Regions from separate parts of the Yersinia sp. SCPM-O-B-9106 (C-191) genome, predicted to be linked through region 1. Evidence: riboswitches for the same ligand, from Rfam matches in the RefSeq annotation. Region 1 holds a riboswitch; the other holds the start of a gene.

Region 1 (11,621 bases):
CGTCTAGCTCGGTCACCATACCATTGACAATCTTGATGGAAGGTTTTGGATCATTCGGGCTTTCCATGGCAATAAAGCCTTCCTCGATCCATTCTTTGACAAAGCCGTCCTGATTAACCGGGCGTTTCGCCAACGCTTCAAATCTTTTCGATTTCATGAAACAGCCTCACTGTGGCGTCAGATATAAGACGGGCGGTCGTTTTTCGGTTCAGCACCTAAAGTGGCTAATACCGTTTTGCCAATCTCACGGGCAGAAATAACTGCCTGACGGACTGCGCCAGAATCGCCGGAGATAACCAGAATCACTTCGTTACTAAAGCTGGTGCCCTGTGCGGGGGAGCTGTAAGCCACCACATCAACATTGGCGGATTTCACGGCGGTATCGGCCATCAAAACACCAATCGAAGCTGGTGCGCCGACGATCACGCCGCAAGAGCGGCCCAGTGGTGCGCCAAAAGCTTTTTCCAGGGCATGACTGGCGCGAGCGCTGTATTGCAGTTCAATGTGGCCAGCTTCATTGGCATAAACATCGCCGAATGTCCGGTCTAACTCTTTCAATGCCACTTCGACGGCGCGTTTTACGTCAGAAACATCATCACCGCCGAAGATAATTAGCGAGCCATGACCGGCACCGCCTTTGGTATCACGGGGTAATTCAATACTGACCACCTCGGTATTGGTGGCTTTTACTGCTTCATCAGCTGCCATGATGTGTGGGCCAGCGCCAGTACGTGCGCCCAAAATGCCAATCGAGCGATAGCGTTTTTCTAGCTTCATGGCGTCCAATAGGGCGCTATCGACGTTAGCGATCACCAGTCCGACTGTGTCGCCGATCGCGGTTCCAACAAATTCCGTTAAACTGCAAGTTTTCTCAGCCATAGCCGTACCTCGTTGTTTATAAGAGGGTTGTGCAGAAGACGCTGGGGCGTGCTCGCTGACTTTTGCTATCACCTGCGCCATGATTTGGTCGACCAGGTCATTGCTACTCATGGTTTATTTCCCTTAGGTAAATTGCCCTTTGGTAAAAAAGCTTCTACATCGGTATGGGGGCGTGGGATAACATGGGTAGATTTCACTTCGCCCACGTTAGCGGCGGCAATCGCGCCTGCATCAGTGGCGGCTTTAACGGCCCCCACGTCACCCCGGACGATAACGGTGACCAGGCCAGATCCAATTTTTTCATAGCCCACTAATGTCACATTGGCCGATTTCACCATGGTGTCAGCAGCTTCAATGGCTGCGGCCAACCCTTTGGTTTCCACCATTCCTAGTGCTTCTTGTTGCATATATACCTCGACGAATATCAGGTGCCCTTACCCGTCATACTTCAAGCTGCATGTGCGTTGGCTGCTTTCGTTCACCCGAATCACTTACCTGAGTAAGCTCATCGGGATTTACTCAATTGCCGCCTTCCTGCAACTCGAATTATTTAGGGTATTGCTTTGGCTTGAATTGCCATGTTCAAAAGTAATGTTGTTATATTCAGTAATAACGTTGTCAGGTTCGTGCTGAGACTGAATATACAAACAAGCAATGAAAAAGAATGGCTGTATTGAATTTACTGGCGGGAATGGTTAGCGATGAAATAACAAATTATTGTCACGAAATTATTTAACTGATTATTTTATAAGTCTATTTATTAATGGATAGGTGATAATAATTGGTTTTTGCATATTCATAATTACAATTAAGGTGATGACAATTGGTATTTTATTTGATAATCGCGCACACAATGAAAAGATGAAATATGGCTCATATTAAAGCAGGAAATGCGAGCTTGATTGCAATAACGGAAAGAATAAAAAGCAATAAAGTCACATTTTTTAATTAAATCATAAATTGCGTATTGACTGGGTTCCAAGAGGGTTCTGGCGTGGGTAATAGCAATAATTTGTTATAGAAACTCTATTTTTTGTTTAATTAATGGCGAATCACAACAACACTTTCATTTCCCGTCTCTTTATAGTGGTTGCGTCAAGGGCCGTGCAATACCATACCCGTCATACTTCGAGCTGCATATGCGTTGGCTGCTTTTGTTCACCCCAGTCACTTACTTATGTAAGCTCCTGGGGATTTACTCAATTGCCGCCTTCCTGCAACTCGAATTATTTAGGGTATATAACGTATTAATTTAACCGTAAGCAGGGTAACCCTATGAACGACTCGCTCAAAGCTCAATGTATGGCTGAATTTCTCGGCACCGGGCTATTTTTATTTTTTGGTATTAGTTGTTTGGCGGCGATGAAAGTGGCTGGTGCCAGTTTTGGTTTGTGGGAAATTTGTATTGTATGGGGGCTGGGGATTTCACTGGCGGTCTATCTAACCGCCGGGATTTCCGGTGCTCACCTCAACCCCGCCATCACTATTGCTCTCTGGCTGTTTGCTTGTTTCCCCGCGCGCAAAGTGATTCCTTACAGCATTGCACAGATTGCCGGTGCTTTTGGTGGCGCAGCGCTATCTTATATGTTGTATCACAACTTATTTACTGATTTTGAAACTGCCCATCAGATGGTGCGCGGTAGTCTGGAAAGCCTGCAATTAGCCAGTATTTTCAGTACTTTCCCTTCACCGGCTATCAGTGTATGGCAAGCTGCATTTGTTGAAATCATAATTACCTCGATATTGATGGGGCTGATTATGGCGCTGACGGATGATGGTAACGGAGTACCGCGCGGCGCATTAGGGCCGTTATTGATTGGTATTCTGGTGGCGGTGATAGGGGCTTCAACCGGGCCATTAACCGGTTTTGCCATGAACCCGGCCCGTGATTTTGGCCCTAAATTGTTTACCTTCTTTGCCGGTTGGGGAAAAATCTCGATGACCGGTGGTCGTGATATCCCTTATTTCATTATCCCGATTATCGCACCGATTATTGGGGCCTGCCTCGGCGCAGCGGTTTATCGCTTCTTCATTGGCAAAAACCTGCCGTGTAATACCTGCAAGTTAGAGGATGAGGAAGCCAGTATATAAATGAATGCCAGTTTCCTCATCTTGAAAGAGTGAAACGGGATGAGGAAATTTCGTGATCTATTCGGGCTAATGGGCTGATTATAGTCCCCTGTTGATTATGACTCTGGTAAAGTGAATTGGTATTTTTTTCATTTTACCAAAACATAAACCTTGATAGGGAAATAGGTTTCTACTGGGTAAATAGGAGTAAAATATAACAAAAAAATAACACATTAATCATTTCAGGGATGATATATGGCAACAAACAAAAAACTAATAACAATAAATTAACTGAGAGGTTTTATCATGATTTCTGCCAGTTCTCTAAACTCAGAGCTCATAAATAAAATCGCGCAGGATTTTGCTCAGGCAACTGGGCTGGCTGTGGTGGTGGTCAATATTCACGGCGAAGAAATTTCTGATCTCTTTAATTTCACGCCATTTTGTCAATTGATGCGACAAGACCCGGTGAATCATCTTCGTTGCCGCATGAGTGATCGTTGCGGTGGTTTGGAAGCCTCAAAATCCAATGAACCTTGTATTTATCGCTGCCACGCCGGGTTAACTGACTTCTCTATTCCGCTGGTTATTGCCGGTCATTTGGTAGGGTTTGTTTTATGCGGGCAGGTGCGGTTGCACTCAGATGTTTATCTTATTGATATTCTTAATGTTGATAATCATTGGCAGCAAGATCCGGCACTGATGGATGAATTCCACAATGTGCCCATTATCGATTTTTCGCGCGTGATTGCGTCGGCAGATTTATTAAAGCTGATTGTTGAAAATTGTCTCAAAAAACATCTCAACTTTGTGGTTATCAATGACAACATGGGCAGCAAAGAACCCGGCAGAATACGGCCGGTTCACCCCCATGACAGCAAAATGAAGAAAGCACTGCGTTATATTGATGCGCATTTATCGGAAGAATTGCGGCTGGAAGAAGTCGCGGCTAAGGTGTATCTCAGCCCTTACTATTTCAGCAAGTTGTTTAAAAAATATCACGGCATCGGCTTTAATGCCTGGGTCAATCAGCAACGGATGGCTAATGCCAGAGAGATGTTGCAGCACAGTGATTGGAGCATTGCTAGCATTGCTAAGAATCTAGGTTTTTCCCAGACCAGCTATTTCTGCAAAGTGTTCCGTCAGACCTACAATGTGACACCGCAGGTATTTCGCTCACTTTCTTCTGAACGCAGCAAGATGGAGTAACCATCATTGATTTAATATTATGCAATTTGGTCGTGCACTTGGGTTTTCTATTTAAATAAACAAACTAAAAATTAACTACTTAAAATAATTAATGACAATAATTTGCTATAGGCCAAGTGGACTTAAAACTTTGTAAGTTACTGTTTTTAATTTTAAATTACTCATGGTTTCGACAATAATTTGTTGTGGTGATGCAAAAAAATCCCTATCAAAAAATCAAATTCACCATTTTTTATGAACAGAAAAGAGTATATTAATTTTAAGAAATTCCATCAGACTAATAATGAATAAACACTCTGTTATAACAGTGTAAATAAAGAGATAAATGAGATAACGAAACAAGAAATTAAATAACAGAATCTACTGTAATTAGATAATTGTAGTTACTGAAATGGTTATGTCGTGTGCTTGTCCTCAAGACATGATTGGGAAGGGGGTGACAATCCCCCGCAGCCCCCGCTGCTGTGATGCTGACGAACCCGCTGAAACCACTGATCCACAGGATTGGGAAGGTAGCGGGGGAGGGTGACGCTAAGCCAGAAGACCAGCCAAATCAGTAAAAGAGTTTCAACTCCTTCGGTGGGAAGCGGGTTGTCATCAGATGCGCGCAGCGGTGACGTTGCGTAGATGCACCTTTTTGACACTGCATATCCCGCTTGAAATGGCGGGATTTTTTTATGCAATGCTCAGGCAAACAAGCATTTATCATCGCAGGAACCGGCAGCGGGTGCGGTAAAACCACCGTAACCTTGGGTATTTTGCGGGCGCTGATGGCGCGTGGATTGTCGGTGCAGCCGTTTAAGGTCGGGCCGGATTATCTGGATACTGGCTGGCATACCGCAGTCAGTGGCGTGACGTCGCGTAACCTCGATGCTTTTATGTTGCCGCCGGCCACCCTCAATGGGCTGTATAACCAACATATGCGCCATGCTGATGTCGCCGTGATTGAAGGTGTCATGGGGCTATATGACGGCTATGGCACTGACCCCGATTATTGCAGCAGTGCGGCGATGGCCAAGCAATTGGGCTGCCCGGTTATCTTGCTGGTGGATGGCAAAGCGGTGTCGACATCCGTGGCGGCGACGGTACTGGGCTTCTGTCAATTCGACCCTGACCTCACCATTGCTGGGGTGATTGTTAACCGCGTCAATTCAGAAAATCACTATCAACTTATTCGCCACGCTATTGAACACTATTGCGGAATTCCAGTTTTGGGCCGCTTGCCGGTCATGGACGATGTGGTTTTGCCATCGCGCCATTTAGGGCTGATTCCGGCACAGGAGCGAGCCGGTGGGCTATCCAAACAACCCGATAATTCGCCACGCTGGCAGCAGTTGGCCCAACAGGTCGAAGAGTTTATCAATCTTGACCGGTTACTGGCCCTGACCTCTTGCACTGAACTTCCGGTTGGAACCCCGCCGACATTACCACCTCAAGCTTTGGCCGACGGGCTGACACTGGCCTTAGCCGAAGATGAAGCTTTCAATTTTTATTACCCCGATAACCTTGATTTGCTGGAGCTGGCTGGAGTGCGTATCCAGCGCTTTAGTCCGCTGCATGACCGCAGCTTGCCTGATTGCCAGATGATTTATTTGGGCGGCGGTTATCCCGAGATTCACGCCAGTGCGCTGGCAGAAAATACCGCCATGCACACCGCATTACAGCAAGCTCATCGCCAGCAAATCCCTTTGTATGCCGAATGTGGTGGCTTGATGTATTTGGGTGACGGTCTTACCGATGACCGCGGGCAGCGCCATGGGATGGTGGGGATTTTGCCCGGTGAAAGCCGCATGGGGAAGCGCTTGACCCGCTTTGGTTACTGTCAGGCGCAAGCCCACAGTGACACATTATTAGCTGCGCAAGGCGAAATATTGCGCGGCCATGAGTTCCATTACTCCGATTTTACCAGCCCGCTGACACCCGTTTTTGATAGCAGTAAATGGCGCGACGGCGAGGTTATCCAGCGCTGGCACAGTGGCTATCAAGTGCAACGTACCCAAGCCAGCTATCTGCATATTCACTTTGCCCAACGCCCCGGTTTATTGAATGGCTGGCTGACCGCTGCCCGGAGTGTGCTATGACCCTCGCGGCGTGGTTTGTGGCTTTCCTATTGGACAATTGGCTCGGCGATCCGCCGCGTTGGCCGCATCCGGTGCGGTGGATTGGCAACTTGATTACCGGGCTGCAACGGAGGATTCGTGCTGTGTGTCATAGCGAGCTGGCCCTGAAATGGGGCGGTGCCCTGTTGTGGGTGTTGGTGGTGGGCATCACCTGGCTCGTCAGTTGGGGATTTTTATGGCTGATGACAGAGATTAACCCGTGGCTCGGCTGGCTGGCGCAAGTGTGGATGATTTACACCTTGCTGGCTGGGCGTTGTTTGAGTGACGCGGCATTGTTGGTCTTTGATGCGCTACAGCAGGGTTCTTTGGCACAAAGTCGCGAAAAACTGTCATGGATTGTCGGGCGCGATACTTCGCAGTTGGAGACGCCGCAAATGACCCGCGCAGTGGTAGAAACCGTGGCGGAGAACAGTGTCGATGGCGTGATTGCGCCGCTGTTTTTCCTGCTGTTAGGGGGCGCGCCGCTGGCAATGGCCTACAAAGCGGTCAATACCCTTGATTCGATGGTGGGCTATAAAACGCCGAAATACCGCGCGATGGGTTATGTCTCCGCCCGAATGGATGATTGGGCCAATTGGCTTCCCGCGCGCCTGAGCTGGCTGCTGCTCAGTGCCGCGGCCTGGCTGATCCAAGCTGATTATCGTCAGGCTCTGCGTATTGGCTGGCGCGATCGCTATCAGCATTCCAGCCCTAACTGTGCCTGGTCGGAAGCCACTGTAGCTGGGGCGCTGGGCATTCGTCTGGGCGGCCCGAATGATTACTTTGGTGAGCGGGTCGAGAAGCCGTGGATTGGTGATGACCGGCGCGAAGTCGCGCTGAGTGATATTCCGCGCAGCATCCATTTGATGATGATGGCGTCGCTATTGGCCCTGTTATTGTTCGCCCTGATCCACTTGCTGTTGGTCGGTATTTAATAAGGATAACCCCATGAACTATATGAAAAATCCGCAGGAAATAGAACAAAATAGCTTTGTCATTATTGGCGACATTATTGCCACTGAGCGGCCGGACTATCGTTTCGCCAGTGAGATGCACCAAGCGGTGATCAAGCGGGTTATCCACACCACAGCGGATTTTGACTGGCTGGATATTCTGCATTTCTCACCGGATGTGCTGGCCCACATTGCCGAGGGATTAGGCCGGGGATGCACGCTGTACACCGACACCACCATGGCGATGTCGGGTATTAACAAAACGCTGCTGAAGCAAATGGGATGCGAATGCCGCTGCTATATCAGTGACCCGCGAGTGGTGGAAACTGCGCCCGCGCAGGGCATTACCCGCTCAATGGCGGCGGTGGATGTGGCGCTGGAGGAACCGGGCGAAAAGTTGTTTGTGTTCGGCAATGCCCCGACCGCGTTATTCCGTTTATTAGAGCGGCAAGCTGCACCCGTGGCGGTCATCGGCGTGCCAGTGGGGTTTGTTGGCGCGGCAGAATCCAAAGAGGCGTTGGCCGAAAGTCATTTGCCGTGCATTGCTGCATTGGGGCGCAAAGGGGGCAGCAATGTGGCGGCGGCGATTATCAACGCCATCCTCTACCAGTTGCGAGGTGCGCAGTTGTGAAGGGAGAAGTGGCGAGGCGAGCTATGAGTGACGGTCGGGTCAGTGATGATATTGCGCGGCAAAACCAGCAATTAGACAGCATTTGGCATAACGGCAAGCAATACCGCAAAGGCTATACCACTGGCTCCTGTGCCACGGCGGCGGCCAAAGTAGCGGCGCTGATGGTGCTGCGGCAACAAGTGATTGACCAGATTTCCATTGTCACTCCGTCTGGCATCACCTTGTGTCTGAATGTCGAGCAGCCGCTAATTGAAGGCCAGCAAGCCACGGCGGCGATTCGCAAAGATGGTGGCGATGACGTCGATGCTACCCACGGCATGCTGATTTTTGCTCGTGTAACTCTCACTGAACAGGCTGAAATCACCTTGCGTGGCGGTGAGGGGGTTGGAACTGTCACCCGCAAAGGCATTGGTCTGCCGATCGGCAGCAGCGCCATTAATCGCACACCGCGCCAGACCATCGAGGCCGCCGTGCGCGAGGTTATTGGCCCGTTACGCGGTGCAGAAGTCGAAATCTTCGCGCCGGAAGGCGAGGAACGAGCGAAGAAAACCTACAACGGGCGGCTAGGGATTCTGGGCGGAATTTCCATCATCGGCACCACCGGCATTGTCACGCCGATGTCTGAAGAGAGCTGGAAACGTTCGTTGGCGTTGGAGTTAGAGATGAAACGGGCAGCCGGTGAGGATCGCGTCATTCTGGTGCCGGGTAATCACGGCGAGCGCTTTGTCCGCGACCATTTGGGGCTGGATAGCCAGCAGGTGGTCACGATGAGTAATTTTGTCGGCTATATGCTGCAAGAAACCGTGCGATTGGGATTCCGCCAGGTCTTGTTGGTCGGGCACCCCGGTAAGTTAGTCAAAGTGGCCGCCGGTATCTTCCACACTCACAGCCACATTGCCGATGGGCGCATGGAAACGCTGGTGGCGAATTTAGCATTAATGGGCGCGCCGCATGCGCTATTACTCGAAGTTAATCAGTGCGATACCACTGAGGCGGCAATGGAACTGATTGCTGAACAGGGGTGGCAGGGCGTGTATTCGCGTATCGCGGAGCGCATTTGTGAGCGTATTAGCGAAATGATGCGCTTCTCGGTTAATCCGCCCCAGTGCGATGCCATTTTATTCTCTTTTGATAATCAGGTGCTGGGTAGCAGCCGAGCACTGGATGAGATTGTGGAGGTATTTCGATGATAACTGTGGTGGGCATCGGCCCCGGTAATACTGATTATCTGACGCCAACAGCACAAAGAGCGATTGAGCATGCCGAGGTGCTGGTGGGGGGCAAACGCCATCTGGCGACATTTAGCTGCGGTATCAAAGAGTCGCGCTTGTTGGATGCCGACCTACTGGGGCTATTAGAGTGGCTGGATAACAATAAAAACCGCGCCATTGTGGTGTTGGCTTCGGGCGACCCTCTGCTATACGGCATCGGCAAATTGCTGGCGGCAAACTTCAGCGCCGAGGAATTGCATATCGTCCCCGGCATCAGCGCGATTCAATATCTGTGCGCCAAAGTGGCGTTGGACATGAATGACCTTTTCCTCACCAGCAGCCATGGTCGAGAACCCGATTTTGACTGGATCTTCCAGCACGACAAAGTGGCGATGGTGACCGACAACATTATTGGCCCACGGGCTATTGCGGATGCGCTCCAGCAACGCGGCCTCGCGCGCACCTTGATTATTGGTGAAAACCTTTCGCAACCCGACGAACGAATTCATCGCCTGCCCGTTGAGTGCGTGGCGGCGAGTTATAACATGAATGTGGTGGTGATCCTCAATGAAAGATGAGCTGTTTATTCGTGGGCAAAATACGCGCGGACAAAAAGTCCCGATGACCAAAGAAGCGGTGCGAGTGTTAGCGCTGGAGCGGCTGGATTTGTCGGATGCGACTCACCTGATTGATGTTGGCGCGGGTACCGGCAGCGTGGCATTGGAAGCGGCGTTGCGTTTCCCTCATTTACGCGTCACTGCCATTGAACGCAACCCGGCCGCCCTTGAGTTGATTAATGAAAACTGCCAGCGGCTAGGGTGCAGCAATGTGAACATCGTCGCCGGTGTAGCCCCTCTTCCTCTGCCCGATAAAGCCGATGCCATTTTTATTGGCGGCAGCGGCGGCCATTTAACTGATCTTATCGACTGGTCGCTGAAGACGCTTAACCCCGGTGGTCGTTTGGTTCTGACCTTTATTTTGCTCAATAACCTCAATGAGGCGCTAAGCCATTTACAGACCTGTGCCGTTAGTGAATTGGATTGTGTGCAATTGCAACTCTCCACTCTGACCCCTTTGGGTAGCGGGCACTATTTTAAGCCGAATAATCCTACTTATCTTATTTCCTGCCACATGGAGGCGAGCAATGTCCGAGCATCCTAATACCGTATCGACACCGGTTATCCCTACCTCTGCTATACCCTCCTGGGATACGCAAAAGGTCTGGTTTGTTGGTGCCGGGCCGGGTGACAAAGAGCTGATTACGCTAAAAGGCTACCGCTTGCTGCAACAGGCGCAGGTGGTCATTTATGCCGGGTCGCTTATTAATACCGAGCTGTTGGCGTATTGCTCCCCCCAAGCGGAATGTCACGACAGTGCGGGCTTGAATCTGGAGCAAATCATCACCCTGATGGTGGATGGTGTGCGCGCGGGCAAGTTGGTAGTGCGGTTGCAAACCGGGGATCTCTCTTTGTACGGTTCTATTCGTGAACAGGGAGAAGTGCTGGGCGAGCACGGCATAGGCTTTGTTTCCGTACCGGGCGTCAGTGCTTTCTTGGGGGCCGCTGCTCAACTGGGGGTGGAATATACCGTGCCGGAAGTGGCGCAGAGCTTGATTATCACCCGTATTGAGGGGCGCACCCCGATGCCACCCTTGGAGCAACTGGAAGCTTTCGCCGCTCACCAAACCTCAATGGCGATTTTCTTGTCGGTACAAGAAATGGACAGAGTTGCCGAGCGCTTAATCGCCGGTGGCTATCCTGCCAATACGCCGGTTGCAGTGGTGTACAAAGCCACTTGGGCTGAAAGTCGCACGGTACGCGGCACGCTGGCAGATATCGCCGAGTTGGTGCGGACAGCAGCCATTCATAAAACGGCGCTGATTTTGGTGGGGGCGTTCCTCGGCGATGAATACCACTATTCCAAACTGTATGACGCGGGGTTTAGCCATGAATATCGTCAAGCCTGAATCAATCGCGGTATTTTGTCTGACCCCCGGCGGAGTGCGGCTGGCACGGCGCTTGCAGACCCACTTACCGCTGACTTGTTTTACCAGTGACAAGCTATTGGAAGCGGGTTTTTTGCCCTTCAACGGCAGCTTTGGCGATACCCTGCGCGAGGCATTCAAGCAATATTCAGCGCTGGTGGTGGTGGGGGCAATTGGCCTGACAGTGCGCGTTATTGCACCGCTGGTGAATGACAAAATGACCGATCCTGCGGTGGTGGTGATTGATGAGCGCGGGCAACACGTCGTCAGTTTGCTGTCGGGTCATGTGGGTGGGGCGAATACCTTAACCCGCTATTTGGCAGGAATTTTGGGGGCCGATCCGGTGATAACCACCGCCACGGATGTTAACGAAATGGCGGCGCTGGACACACTGGCGACCCAATTGGATGCTGAAATGCAGGATTTCCGCCACGCGGTCAAAGTGGTCAATCAAATGTTGGTGAGCAGCCAAAAAGTCGGGCTGTGGTGGGATGCACCGCTGTTGGCGGAGCGGGATCGCTGCGACACGCGAGGGTTCGTGCCGGTTGACTCTTTGGATCAATTGCCCGCGCTGGATGCATTGGT
Region 2 (11,621 bases), 1.9 Mb from region 1:
CAGGCTGGATTACTGCTGGTGGAGCAAGCCAGAACAGTATTACGGGAAGTGAAAGTGCTCAAAGAAATGGCCAGTTTGCAGGGTGAGAGTATGTCTGGCCCGCTGCATATTGGGCTGATTCCTACTGTTGGGCCATATCTATTGCCGCAAATCATTCCTATGTTGCATCAAACATTCCCGAAACTGGAAATGTATCTGCACGAAGCGCAAACCCAAAATCTTCTGGCTCAGTTGGATAGCGGCAAACTCGATTGCGCTATTTTGGCATTGGTCAAAGAAACCGAGGCCTTTATTGAAGTTCCACTGTTTGATGAGCCGATGCAATTGGCGATTTATGCTGATCACCCGTGGGCCGATCGTGACAAAGTGCAGATGCATGAGCTGGCGGGTGAGAAATTACTGATGCTGGAAGATGGTCACTGTTTGCGTGATCAGGCGATGGGTTTTTGCTTCCAGGCGGGTGCTGATGAAGATACACATTTCCGCGCCACCAGTTTGGAAACGTTGCGTAATATGGTTGCTGCGGGCAGCGGAATTACATTATTGCCATCACTGGCAGTGCCGAATGAAAGAAAGCGCGACGGCGTTTGTTATCTGGAATGCTACAAACCCGTGCCAAAACGTACCATTGCGTTGGTGTACCGCCCCGGTTCCCCATTGCGTGGACGCTATGAGCAACTTGCCGAGGCGATACGTGAACACATGCAACCGCGCATGAGTTCAGAGGCTGTTAACCAAAAGTTAGAACAGGCGGTTTAATCCATTAAGCGCCGCCACTCGGTAGGCTTCCGCCATGGTCGGGTAGTTGAAGGTAGTATTAACGAAATATTCGATAGTATTGCCTTCTCCTTTTTGTTCCATGATGGCCTGCCCGATGTGGATAATTTCCGCCGCACGTTCACCAAAGCAATGAATGCCAAGGATCTGTTTGGTTTCGCGATGGAACAGAATCTTCAAACTACCGGTATCCATACCCACGATTTGCGCCCGCGCGAGGTGTTTAAATTGCGCCCGGCCGACCTCGTAGGGGACTTTCATTGCAGTCAAGTCCTGTTCAGTTTTACCTACCGAACTGATTTCCGGAATGGTGTAAATACCCGTCGGAATATCTTCAATCAGGTGAGTATTCGCCTCGCCTTTGATCATTGCCTGCGCTGCAATTCGCCCTTGGTCATAAGCCGCCGAAGCCAGACTTGGGTAGCCAATCACATCACCCACCGCATACACATGGGGCAGCGCTGTTTGGTACATGCTGTTGACCTTCAACAAGCCACGGCTATCTGCTTCTAGCCCAATATTCTCCAAACCCAAACCACTGGTGTTACCGGTGCGGCCATTGGCATATAACAAGCAGTCGGCTTTGACTTTTTTGCCCGATTTTAAATGGACAATAACCCCATCAACCGTGCCTTCAATTTGCTCAAACTCTTCGTTGTGGCGAATAACCACGCCGTTATTCCAGAAGTGGTAAGAGAGGGCATCTGACATTTCCTGATCGAGGAAAGCCAAAAGGCGGTCGCGGGTATTGATTAAGTCGACTTTGACACTCAAACCACGGAAAATTGACGCATATTCACAGCCAATCACCCCCGCGCCATAGATAATGACGTGCTGTGGTTCATGGCTGAGTTGTAAAATGGTATCACTGTCGTAAATACGTTCGTGGGTAAAATCCACGTTTGCTGGGCGATAAGGGCGTGAACCCGTCGCTATCACGATGTTGTCGGCTCGCAGTGTATCGTTGGTGCCGTCGGCATAACGCACATTGATAGTATTGGCGTCTATGAAGCTGGCATCACCGGAGAACATTTGGCAGTGATTGCGATCATAAAAACCTTGGCGCATACGGGTTTGCTGGTTAATAACGCGATCCGAATGGTTTAAGATATCAGCAAAAGAAGAGCTGATGGTTCTGGCATTGTCACTGTAGAGTGGGTTTTGGTTGAACTCGATAATTCGGCTAACGGCGTGGCGCAAAGCTTTGGAAGGGATAGTGCCCCAATGGGTGCAGCCCCCGCCCACATTATTATACCGTTCAATCACGGCAATGCGGGCGCCTTGCTTGACCAGCCCCATAGCGGCGCCTTCACCGCCAGGACCCGAGCCAATAACAATGGCATCAAAATGGAAGTGCTGTTGCATGTAGGAGAGACCTGTTTTTATACAAAATTACAACGCCACATTAACATCATCCCAAGTATAACCCAATAAACAATGGGCAAATCACCGTGATGTATGCTGTAAAACGGCAATTCCGTATTGGGATGATACGTTTGTATAACGGTTGTTACTATAAAGTTTGGTATATTGCTGACTATATGTCTTAGATTGAGAAATTGGATATCCCTTGGGTACGATTATGGGCGTCAGAGCACAACAAAAAGAACGGACTCGTCGTTCCCTTATCGAAGCGGCATTCAGCCAACTGAGTGCTGAGCGGAGTTTTACCAGTCTGAGTTTGCGGGAAGTCTCCCGTGAGGCGGGTATTGCACCGACTTCTTTTTACCGGCATTTCCGTGATGTAGACGAGCTTGGGCTGACAATGGTCGATGAAAGCGGCCTGATGTTGCGCCAACTTATGCGGCAAGCGCGTCAGCGGATTGCTAAGGGCGGCAGCGTTATCCGCACTTCAGTTTCAACTTTTATGGAATTTATCGGTAATAACCCGAATGCATTCCGCTTATTGCTGCGGGAACGTTCTGGGACTTCCGCTGCATTTCGTGCGGCAGTTGCGCGTGAAATTCAGCATTTTATTGCTGAGTTGGCCGATTACCTCGAGCTGGAAAACCACATGCCGCGCAGCTTCACTGAAGCTCAAGCTGAGGCCATGGTCACAATAGTGTTCAGTGCGGGTGCTGAAGCGCTGGACGTGGATATTGAACAACGGCGACAGTTAGAAGAACGTTTGGTTTTACAACTGCGGATGATCTCCAAAGGCGCTTATTATTGGTATCGTCGTGAGCAGGAAAAGCTGGCGGTGTCCCACGTTTAATAAGGAAAAGGTAAGGAAAATGATGGAAGAATCGTGTTCTGAAAAACAGCCACACTCTGAAAAGCAACCCCACCGTGAAACGGGTACGCTGCTGCTGGCCTTGATTACGGGGTTGGCAATAAACGGCTCATTTAACGCGTTATTCAGTGGATTTGTTCCTTTTTCAATCTTTCCGCTGCTGGCATTATTTTTGGCGGTTTATTGTTTGCATCAGCGCTATCTCAATTTTGCCATGCCGCGGGGCCTGCCCGTGCTAGCGGGTGCGTGTTTCTTACTTGGTATTCTAGTGTATAGCGCGATTGTGCGGGTTGAGCATCCGGCGATCGGCTCTAACTTTGTTCCCTCTATTTTGAGTGTGGCGTTGGTGTTTTGGATTCTGTTCAAACTGAAAGCACGTAAATCGATGCAGACAGATATCAATACTGATAGCGGCACGGATACAGATAATCAGCAGCCGCAATAGTTTTTCTGTTCACCAATATCTCTAAATCGAAAGGGCAACATTGCGTTGCCCTTTTGTTTGTGTCCGATTCTTGCTTTTCGTCAGTCTCTTTTTTCCAACAAAACTCCACATTCCATATGATGGGTATAAGGGAATTGATCAAATAGCGCTAATCGGCTGATTTTATGGGTATGTTGCAGCTGTTCCAAATTGGCGCACAGGGTCTCTGGATTACAAGAGATATAAAGGATGCGCGGATAAGCTTGTACTAGCTTGACGGTTTCATCATCCAGCCCACTGCGCGGTGGGTCGACAAAAATGGTTTCGCAGTTATAGCTAGTTAAATCAATATCTTTCAGTCGGTTGAACTCACGCACACCTTGCATGGCTTGGGTAAACTCTTCCGCGGACATACGGATAATTTGCACGTTGTCGATATGATTGGCGGCAATGTTGTATTGCGCCGCCGCCACTGACGGTTTGGCGATTTCAGTCGCTAATACGCGTTCAAAATTACGTGCCAATGCCAGTGAGAAATTACCGTTGCCGCAATATAGCTCCAATAAATCGCCGCTGGCATGTTGGGTGACATCAATCGCCCATTCCAGCATATGAATATTCACCGCAGCATTAGGTTGGGTGAAGCTATTCTCAACCTGACGATAAATCATCTCACGGCCGGCAACCGGCAGCACTTCGTCGATATAGTCGTGATCCAGCATGATTTTGGTTTTTGACGCCCGCCCAATCAGTTGCAGATCAAAGCCTTGCTCACGCAATTGGTCACGCAGTTCCCGCGCTTTCTGCTGCCATTCTTCATCTAATGGACGGTGATACAGCAAAGAGGCGATCAGCTTGCCGCTCAGAGTCGATAAGTAATCAATCTGGAACAGTTTGCGCCGTAAAATCGGCTCGGCTCTGATGGCAGTCATCAGCACGCTCATCAGACGATTAATTAACAAACTGGCGACCGGGAATTGCTCAACCCGAATCCGCTGCTTGGTTTGTTGGTCAAACATGATGTGGTACAAGTCGTCTTCATCATGCCAAACGCGGAACTCGGCTCTCATGCGGTAATGCTGTGCGGGAGAACGAAATATTTGCGGTTCAGGGGCTTGAAACGGCGACATCATCGCCTGAAGACGGGCAGATTTTTCCGCCAATTGGTGCTCGTAGCCGTCAGTCGGCAGGATGTCAGGAGTCATGTTTCTTCTCGTCTGGACATGATAAAAGAGGTTTATTGCAGCGGATTGTAGGGAAAGTAGCTCTGATGTCCAGTTTTTGTCACTTAATTAATTTGTTACATGAATGGAAGTCTAGACATCCATTTAACTTAATAATAACATTGCCGTCCGGTCTCAAGCTGTTACTTAAACACTTAAGAGTTAAAAGGGAATCCGGTGTAAATCCGGAGCTGACGCGCAGCGGTAAGGGGATGTTACGGCGATAGGTTTCAACCAGACACTGTCCGAAAAGACGGGAAGTCATCGCCCGCTCTGTATAGTAGAGATCCCAAGCCCGAAGACCTGCCGGTATCACGTCGCAATATTCGTGGTCGTCGCGTAATACCGACCATGGCACTGCGGCATCCGCTATTTGAGTTTGGATGCTTTCCTAAATGATCATTAAAAATACAATGACAATAAAAAAATATACGCTGTTCACAGCCCTTTCTGTGACGGCGTTTTCTGGTTGGGCGCAGGACAACACAGCTAATAAAGATGAAATGGTGGTGACTGCCAATCGTTTTAAACAACCGGTTTCTACAGTATTGGCACCTACCGATGTGGTCACTCGCGATGATATCGAGCGCTGGCAGACAAAAAGTCTTAATGAAGTCATGCGCCGTTTGCCTGGTGTGGATATTGCCCAAATGGGAGGATTGGGTCAGGGTTCTTCTATGTATATCCGTGGTACGGAAGCGCGTCATGTGCTCATCTTGATTGATGGTATCCCACTGGCTCGCACCGGTATCGTCAATAGCGTCAATCTCGATCAAATCCCGATTTCCTTGGTGCAGCGGATTGAGTATATCCGTGGGCCGCGCTCTGCAGTCTATGGCTCGGGTGCAATTGGTGGCGTCATTAACGTGATTACGCAAACAGACCAGGAGGGCGCGCAGATTAATGCCGGTGTCGGTTCCAAGGGCTACCAGCAATATGATGGCAGTGTTCGCCAGCGTTTTGGCGATACCTTAGCCACATTAGCAGGGGGATATCAGACCACCAACGGCTATAACATCAAACCTAACTCACCCAATCCAATCGACAACGACCGCGATGGTTTTCGCAATAAAAACTTCTGGGCAGGGTTGGAACATCAGTTTAACCAAGAGATTTCCGGTTTTGTTAGAGGTTATGGTTATACCAACAATACTGATTACGATATTGGCAGTTTGTCGTCCCCTTCATACAGCGGCGATGAAGAGCGGCTATATAACCATACTTATGATGCAGGGTTGCGTTATGCATCGGGAGCTTATTCTTCCCAATTAGTCGGTAGCTATCAGAAATATAAGGATTATAACTTTAGCAGCCAATATGGCCGCTATGGTGTGGCTACCACACTGGATAATATGGATCAGCGTAATGTGCAATGGGGCAACACTTACAGCTTTGAAAGTGGAACACTGAGCGCGGGCCTGGACTGGCAACAGCAGCGCCTGACCTCATCTAACCAAAATACTTCAGATACTTATAAGCGGGATAACACCGGTTTATACCTCAGTGGGCAGCAGAAACTCGGCGATGTCACGTTGGAAGCTTCTGGCCGTGGGGATAAAGATGAGCAATTTGGCTGGCATGAAACATGGCAAACAGCGGTGGATTGGGAATTTGTTCCGGATTACCGCGTGACGTTATCTTACGGAACCGGCTTCCTAGCGCCTTCATTGGGTCAACAATATGGTTCGCAGCGCTTCAACATAATTTCAAACAGTGACCTTAAACCTGAAGAATCCCGCCAATGGGAAGCTGGGCTGGAAGGGGTAACTGGGCCGGTTGATTGGCGCTTGTCGGCTTATCACAATAAAATTGAAAACCTGATTGATTACTCCTTTGATAATTCAATCGTCAAGGGGCAATACTACAATGTCAATTCTGCGACCATCAAAGGCGTGGAATGGACGGGGAACATCACTACCGGCATATTTACGCATGCGGTTACCCTGCAATATATTGACCCGCGTAATGATCTAAATAATGAGGTATTAGCTCGCCGTTCTAAGCAACAGGCTAAGTATCAGTTAGATTGGACGATGTTCAATCTTGATATGGACGTCTCTTATCAATATTACGGTAAACGCTATGACAACATCACTTCGATTTATAACTCAACTCAGCGCGAATTATCGAGTTACAGCACAGTAGACGTTTCAGCTGGTTATCCGGTTACTTCTCATCTCACAGTTCGTGGTAGAATTGCTAACCTGTTTGATAAAGAATACGAAACGGCTTATGGCTATAAAACCGCTGGACGAGAGTATTACCTCACAGGAAGTTATAACTTCTAAGGCTGATACTGCTCCTCGCCCGACAGCACTGATTTTTGATTCCGGTGTTGGCGGGCTATCTGTTTATCAAGAGATTCGGCAATTACTGCCGGATCTCCACTATATATATGCTTTCGATAACGTCGCGTTCCCTTATGGGGAGAAGTCAGGTGAATTTATCGTTGAGCGCGTATTAGACATTGTCACTGCGGTACAACAGCGCCATCCACTGGCGATTGTGGTTATCGCCTGTAACACGGCCAGCACGGTCTCTCTTCCTGCTTTACGCGAGCGTTTTGATTTCCCTGTCGTCGGTGTTGTTCCGGCGATTAAACCTGCGGTACGGCTCACGCGGAATGGTGTTGTCGGCCTACTGGCCACCCGTGGCACAGTTCATGCTTCTTATACCTTGGATTTGATTGAACGTTTTGCCACAGATTGCAAAATTGAGTTGTTGGGATCATCCGAGCTGGTGGAGCTGGCGGAAACCAAGCTGCATGGTGGTGCTGTGCCGCCGGAAGCATTAAAGAAAATCCTTCATCCGTGGCTCGCCATGCGTGAACCGCCAGATACCATTGTTTTAGGTTGCACCCATTTCCCTCTATTAACTGAAGAGTTAGCGCAAGTGCTACCAGAAGGTACCCGAATGGTCGATTCCGGTGCTGCAATTGCTCGCCGTACCGCCTGGCTTATCTCTTCTCAGGAAAATGTCGTTTCTTCTCAGTCGGAAAACATTGCGTATTGCATGGCATTGAATGCGGACACTGACGCTTTATTACCCGTTTTGCAGAGTTATGGCTTCCCAACGCTGGAAAAACTACCAATTTAACGGCGTTTTGACTAAAGATTCAGCGGTTGAAAAGTTTTTTCAAATTAGGGGTTGCAGCCTGTCAGGAACTCCCTATAATGCGCCTCCACTGACCGGGAACAACGAAACATACTTCGCCGGGTCAGGAAGAGAAAAGAATCATTTTGACTTCGAAAGAAAACAAATAAATCCTTGACTCTTCAGCGGGAAAGCGTATTATCTGCCTCCCGCGTTACCGTAAGATTCGCCGAAAGGCAAACGGGTAACGAACGCTCTTTAACAATTTATCAGACAATCTGTGTGGGCACTCGCAAGACGATATCGAAGCCTGTTTCGGCAGGCAGAAGAAATATCAAAGTCTTGAAGAGTGACCAAAGCAGTACACATTTGAACTTCGGTTCGAATGCATATTTGCAGAAAGTAATCTTTGAGCATCGCTATGTTAACTCATAGCAAATCAAACAAATCTTAAATTGAAGAGTTTGATCATGGCTCAGATTGAACGCTGGCGGCAGGCCTAACACATGCAAGTCGAGCGGCAGCGGGAAGTAGTTTACTACTTTGCCGGCGAGCGGCGGACGGGTGAGTAATGTCTGGGAAACTGCCTGATGGAGGGGGATAACTACTGGAAACGGTAGCTAATACCGCATGACCTCGCAAGAGCAAAGTGGGGGACCTTCGGGCCTCACGCCATCGGATGTGCCCAGATGGGATTAGCTAGTAGGTGGGGTAATGGCTCACCTAGGCGACGATCCCTAGCTGGTCTGAGAGGATGACCAGCCACACTGGAACTGAGACACGGTCCAGACTCCTACGGGAGGCAGCAGTGGGGAATATTGCACAATGGGCGCAAGCCTGATGCAGCCATGCCGCGTGTGTGAAGAAGGCCTTCGGGTTGTAAAGCACTTTCAGCGAGGAGGAAGGCAGTCGTGTTAATAGCACGATTGATTGACGTTACTCGCAGAAGAAGCACCGGCTAACTCCGTGCCAGCAGCCGCGGTAATACGGAGGGTGCAAGCGTTAATCGGAATTACTGGGCGTAAAGCGCACGCAGGCGGTTTGTTAAGTCAGATGTGAAATCCCCGCGCTTAACGTGGGAACTGCATTTGAAACTGGCAAGCTAGAGTCTTGTAGAGGGGGGTAGAATTCCAGGTGTAGCGGTGAAATGCGTAGAGATCTGGAGGAATACCGGTGGCGAAGGCGGCCCCCTGGACAAAGACTGACGCTCAGGTGCGAAAGCGTGGGGAGCAAACAGGATTAGATACCCTGGTAGTCCACGCTGTAAACGATGTCGACTTGGAGGTTGTGCCCTTGAGGCGTGGCTTCCGGAGCTAACGCGTTAAGTCGACCGCCTGGGGAGTACGGCCGCAAGGTTAAAACTCAAATGAATTGACGGGGGCCCGCACAAGCGGTGGAGCATGTGGTTTAATTCGATGCAACGCGAAGAACCTTACCTACTCTTGACATCCACAGAACTTAGCAGAGATGCTTTGGTGCCTTCGGGAACTGTGAGACAGGTGCTGCATGGCTGTCGTCAGCTCGTGTTGTGAAATGTTGGGTTAAGTCCCGCAACGAGCGCAACCCTTATCCTTTGTTGCCAGCACGTAATGGTGGGAACTCAAGGGAGACTGCCGGTGACAAACCGGAGGAAGGTGGGGATGACGTCAAGTCATCATGGCCCTTACGAGTAGGGCTACACACGTGCTACAATGGCAGATACAAAGTGAAGCGAACTCGCGAGAGCAAGCGGACCACATAAAGTCTGTCGTAGTCCGGATTGGAGTCTGCAACTCGACTCCATGAAGTCGGAATCGCTAGTAATCGTAGATCAGAATGCTACGGTGAATACGTTCCCGGGCCTTGTACACACCGCCCGTCACACCATGGGAGTGGGTTGCAAAAGAAGTAGGTAGCTTAACCTTCGGGAGGGCGCTTACCACTTTGTGATTCATGACTGGGGTGAAGTCGTAACAAGGTAACCGTAGGGGAACCTGCGGTTGGATCACCTCCTTACCTAACGATACGCATTGCGCAGTGTCCACACAGATTGTCTGATAGAAAGTAACGAGCAAATAAGGCCGGGCTGAGAAATTAGTCGGGCTTTAGTACCTTGTTGGGTCTGTAGCTCAGGTGGTTAGAGCGCACCCCTGATAAGGGTGAGGTCGGTGGTTCAAGTCCACTCAGACCCACCAACTCACCATTCCCTGTTGAGTTGCAGCAATAAGGTGATTTGCTTTTTATATGGGGCTATAGCTCAGCTGGGAGAGCGCCTGCCTTGCACGCAGGAGGTCAGCGGTTCGATCCCGCTTAGCTCCACCATATAAAACTATTTCAAAACGTACTGCGGTCGCAAGACTCAGTGTGTTGTGAAATATTGCTCTTTAACAATCTGGAACAAGCTGAAAATTGAAACAATACAGCTGAAACTTATCTCTCCGTAGATGTACTGAGATAAGGATTAACCTGTATTAGAGTCTCTCAAATAATCGCAACGCAAGTTGTCTGCAAAGACACCTTCGGGTTGTGAGGTTAAGCGACTAAGCGTACACGGTGGATGCCTAGGCAGTCAGAGGCGATGAAGGGCGTGCTAATCTGCGAAAAGCGTCGGTAAGGTGATATGAACCGTTATAACCGACGATACCCGAATGGGGAAACCCAGTGCAATTCGTTGCACTATTGCATGGTGAATACATAGCCATGCAAGGCGAACCGGGGGAACTGAAACATCTAAGTACCCCGAGGAAAAGAAATCAACCGAGATTCCCCTAGTAGCGGCGAGCGAACGGGGAGGAGCCCAGAGTCTGAATCAGTTTGTGTGTTAGTGGAAGCGTCTGGAAAGTCGCAGGGTACAGGGTGATACTCCCGTACACAAAAACACACTTGCTGTGAACTCGATGAGTAGGGCGGGACACGTGACATCCTGTCTGAATATGGGGGGACCATCCTCCAAGGCTAAATACTCCTGACTGACCGATAGTGAACCAGTACCGTGAGGGAAAGGCGAAAAGAACCCCGGCGAGGGGAGTGAAATAGAACCTGAAACCGTGTACGTACAAGCAGTGGGAGCACCTTCGTGGTGTGACTGCGTACCTTTTGTATAATGGGTCAGCGACTTATATTTTGTAGCAAGGTTAACCGAATAGGGGAGCCGTAGGGAAACCGAGTCTTAACTGGGCGTCTAGTTGCAAGGTATAGACCCGAAACCCGGTGATCTAGCCATGGGCAGGTTGAAGGTTGGGTAACACTAACTGGAGGACCGAACCGACTAATGTTGAAAAATTAGCGGATGACTTGTGGCTGGGGGTGAAAGGCCAATCAAACCGGGAGATAGCTGGTTCTCCCCGAAAGCTATTTAGGTAGCGCCTCGTGAACTCATCTTCGGGGGTAGAGCACTGTTTCGGCTAGGGGGCCATCCCGGCTTACCAAACCGATGCAAACTCCGAATACCGAAGAATGTTATCACGGGAGACACACGGCGGGTGCTAACGTCCGTCGTGAAGAGGGAAACAACCCAGACCGCCAGCTAAGGTCCCAAAGTCATGGTTAAGTGGGAAACGATGTGGGAAGGCATAGACAGCCAGGATGTTGGCTTAGAAGCAGCCATCATTTAAAGAAAGCGTAATAGCTCACTGGTCGAGTCGGCCTGCGCGGAAGATGTAACGGGGCTAAACCATGCACCGAAGCTGCGGCAGCGACACTTAGGTGTTGTTGGGTAGGGGAGCGTTCTGTAAGCCGTTGAAGGTGACCTGTGAGGGTTGCTGGAGGTATCAGAAGTGCGAATGCTGACATAAGTAACGATAATGCGGGTGAAAAACCCGCACGCCGGAAGACCAAGGGTTCCTGTCCAACGTTAATCGGGGCAGGGTGAGTCGACCCCTAAGGCGAGGCT

The links. A riboswitch is a leader RNA that binds a small molecule or an ion and turns the genes downstream of it on or off. The one in region 1 is predicted to bind cobalamin.
Positions count from the first base shown of each region.
Region 2: another riboswitch for cobalamin. It lies ahead of btuB (TonB-dependent vitamin B12 receptor BtuB); the one in region 1 lies ahead of OP863_RS07685 (cobyrinate a,c-diamide synthase).

Region 1 is NZ_CP110791.1:1,667,306-1,678,926, forward strand. It holds gene pduC (propanediol dehydratase large subunit PduC) at 1-157, opposite strand, end outside; gene pduB (propanediol utilization microcompartment protein PduB) at 178-990, opposite strand; gene pduA (propanediol utilization microcompartment protein PduA) at 987-1,286, opposite strand; gene pduF (propanediol diffusion facilitator PduF) at 2,155-2,970, shown strand; gene pocR (transcriptional regulator PocR) at 3,256-4,158, shown strand; cobalamin riboswitch at 4,547-4,726, shown strand; gene OP863_RS07685 (cobyrinate a,c-diamide synthase) at 4,836-6,239, shown strand; gene cbiB (adenosylcobinamide-phosphate synthase CbiB) at 6,236-7,192, shown strand; gene OP863_RS07695 (cobalt-precorrin-8 methylmutase) at 7,206-7,841, shown strand; gene cbiD (cobalt-precorrin-5B (C(1))-methyltransferase CbiD) at 7,865-9,031, shown strand; gene OP863_RS07705 (cobalt-precorrin-7 (C(5))-methyltransferase) at 9,028-9,630, shown strand; gene OP863_RS07710 (decarboxylating cobalt-precorrin-6B (C(15))-methyltransferase) at 9,620-10,213, shown strand; gene OP863_RS07715 (cobalt-precorrin-4 methyltransferase) at 10,197-11,018, shown strand; gene cbiG (cobalt-precorrin 5A hydrolase) at 10,999-11,621, shown strand, end outside.
Region 2 is NZ_CP110791.1:4,219,719-4,231,339, reverse strand. It holds gene oxyR (DNA-binding transcriptional regulator OxyR) at 1-759, shown strand, start outside; gene sthA (Si-specific NAD(P)(+) transhydrogenase) at 742-2,142, opposite strand; gene fabR (HTH-type transcriptional repressor FabR) at 2,360-2,992, shown strand; gene OP863_RS19080 (YijD family membrane protein) at 3,012-3,455, shown strand; gene trmA (tRNA (uridine(54)-C5)-methyltransferase TrmA) at 3,536-4,639, opposite strand; cobalamin riboswitch at 4,771-4,983, shown strand; gene btuB (TonB-dependent vitamin B12 receptor BtuB) at 5,053-6,945, shown strand; gene murI (glutamate racemase) at 6,890-7,753, shown strand; rRNA gene OP863_RS19060 (16S ribosomal RNA) at 8,203-9,745, shown strand; tRNA gene OP863_RS19055 (tRNA-Ile) at 9,848-9,924, shown strand; tRNA gene OP863_RS19050 (tRNA-Ala) at 9,976-10,051, shown strand; rRNA gene OP863_RS19045 (23S ribosomal RNA) at 10,260-11,621, shown strand, end outside.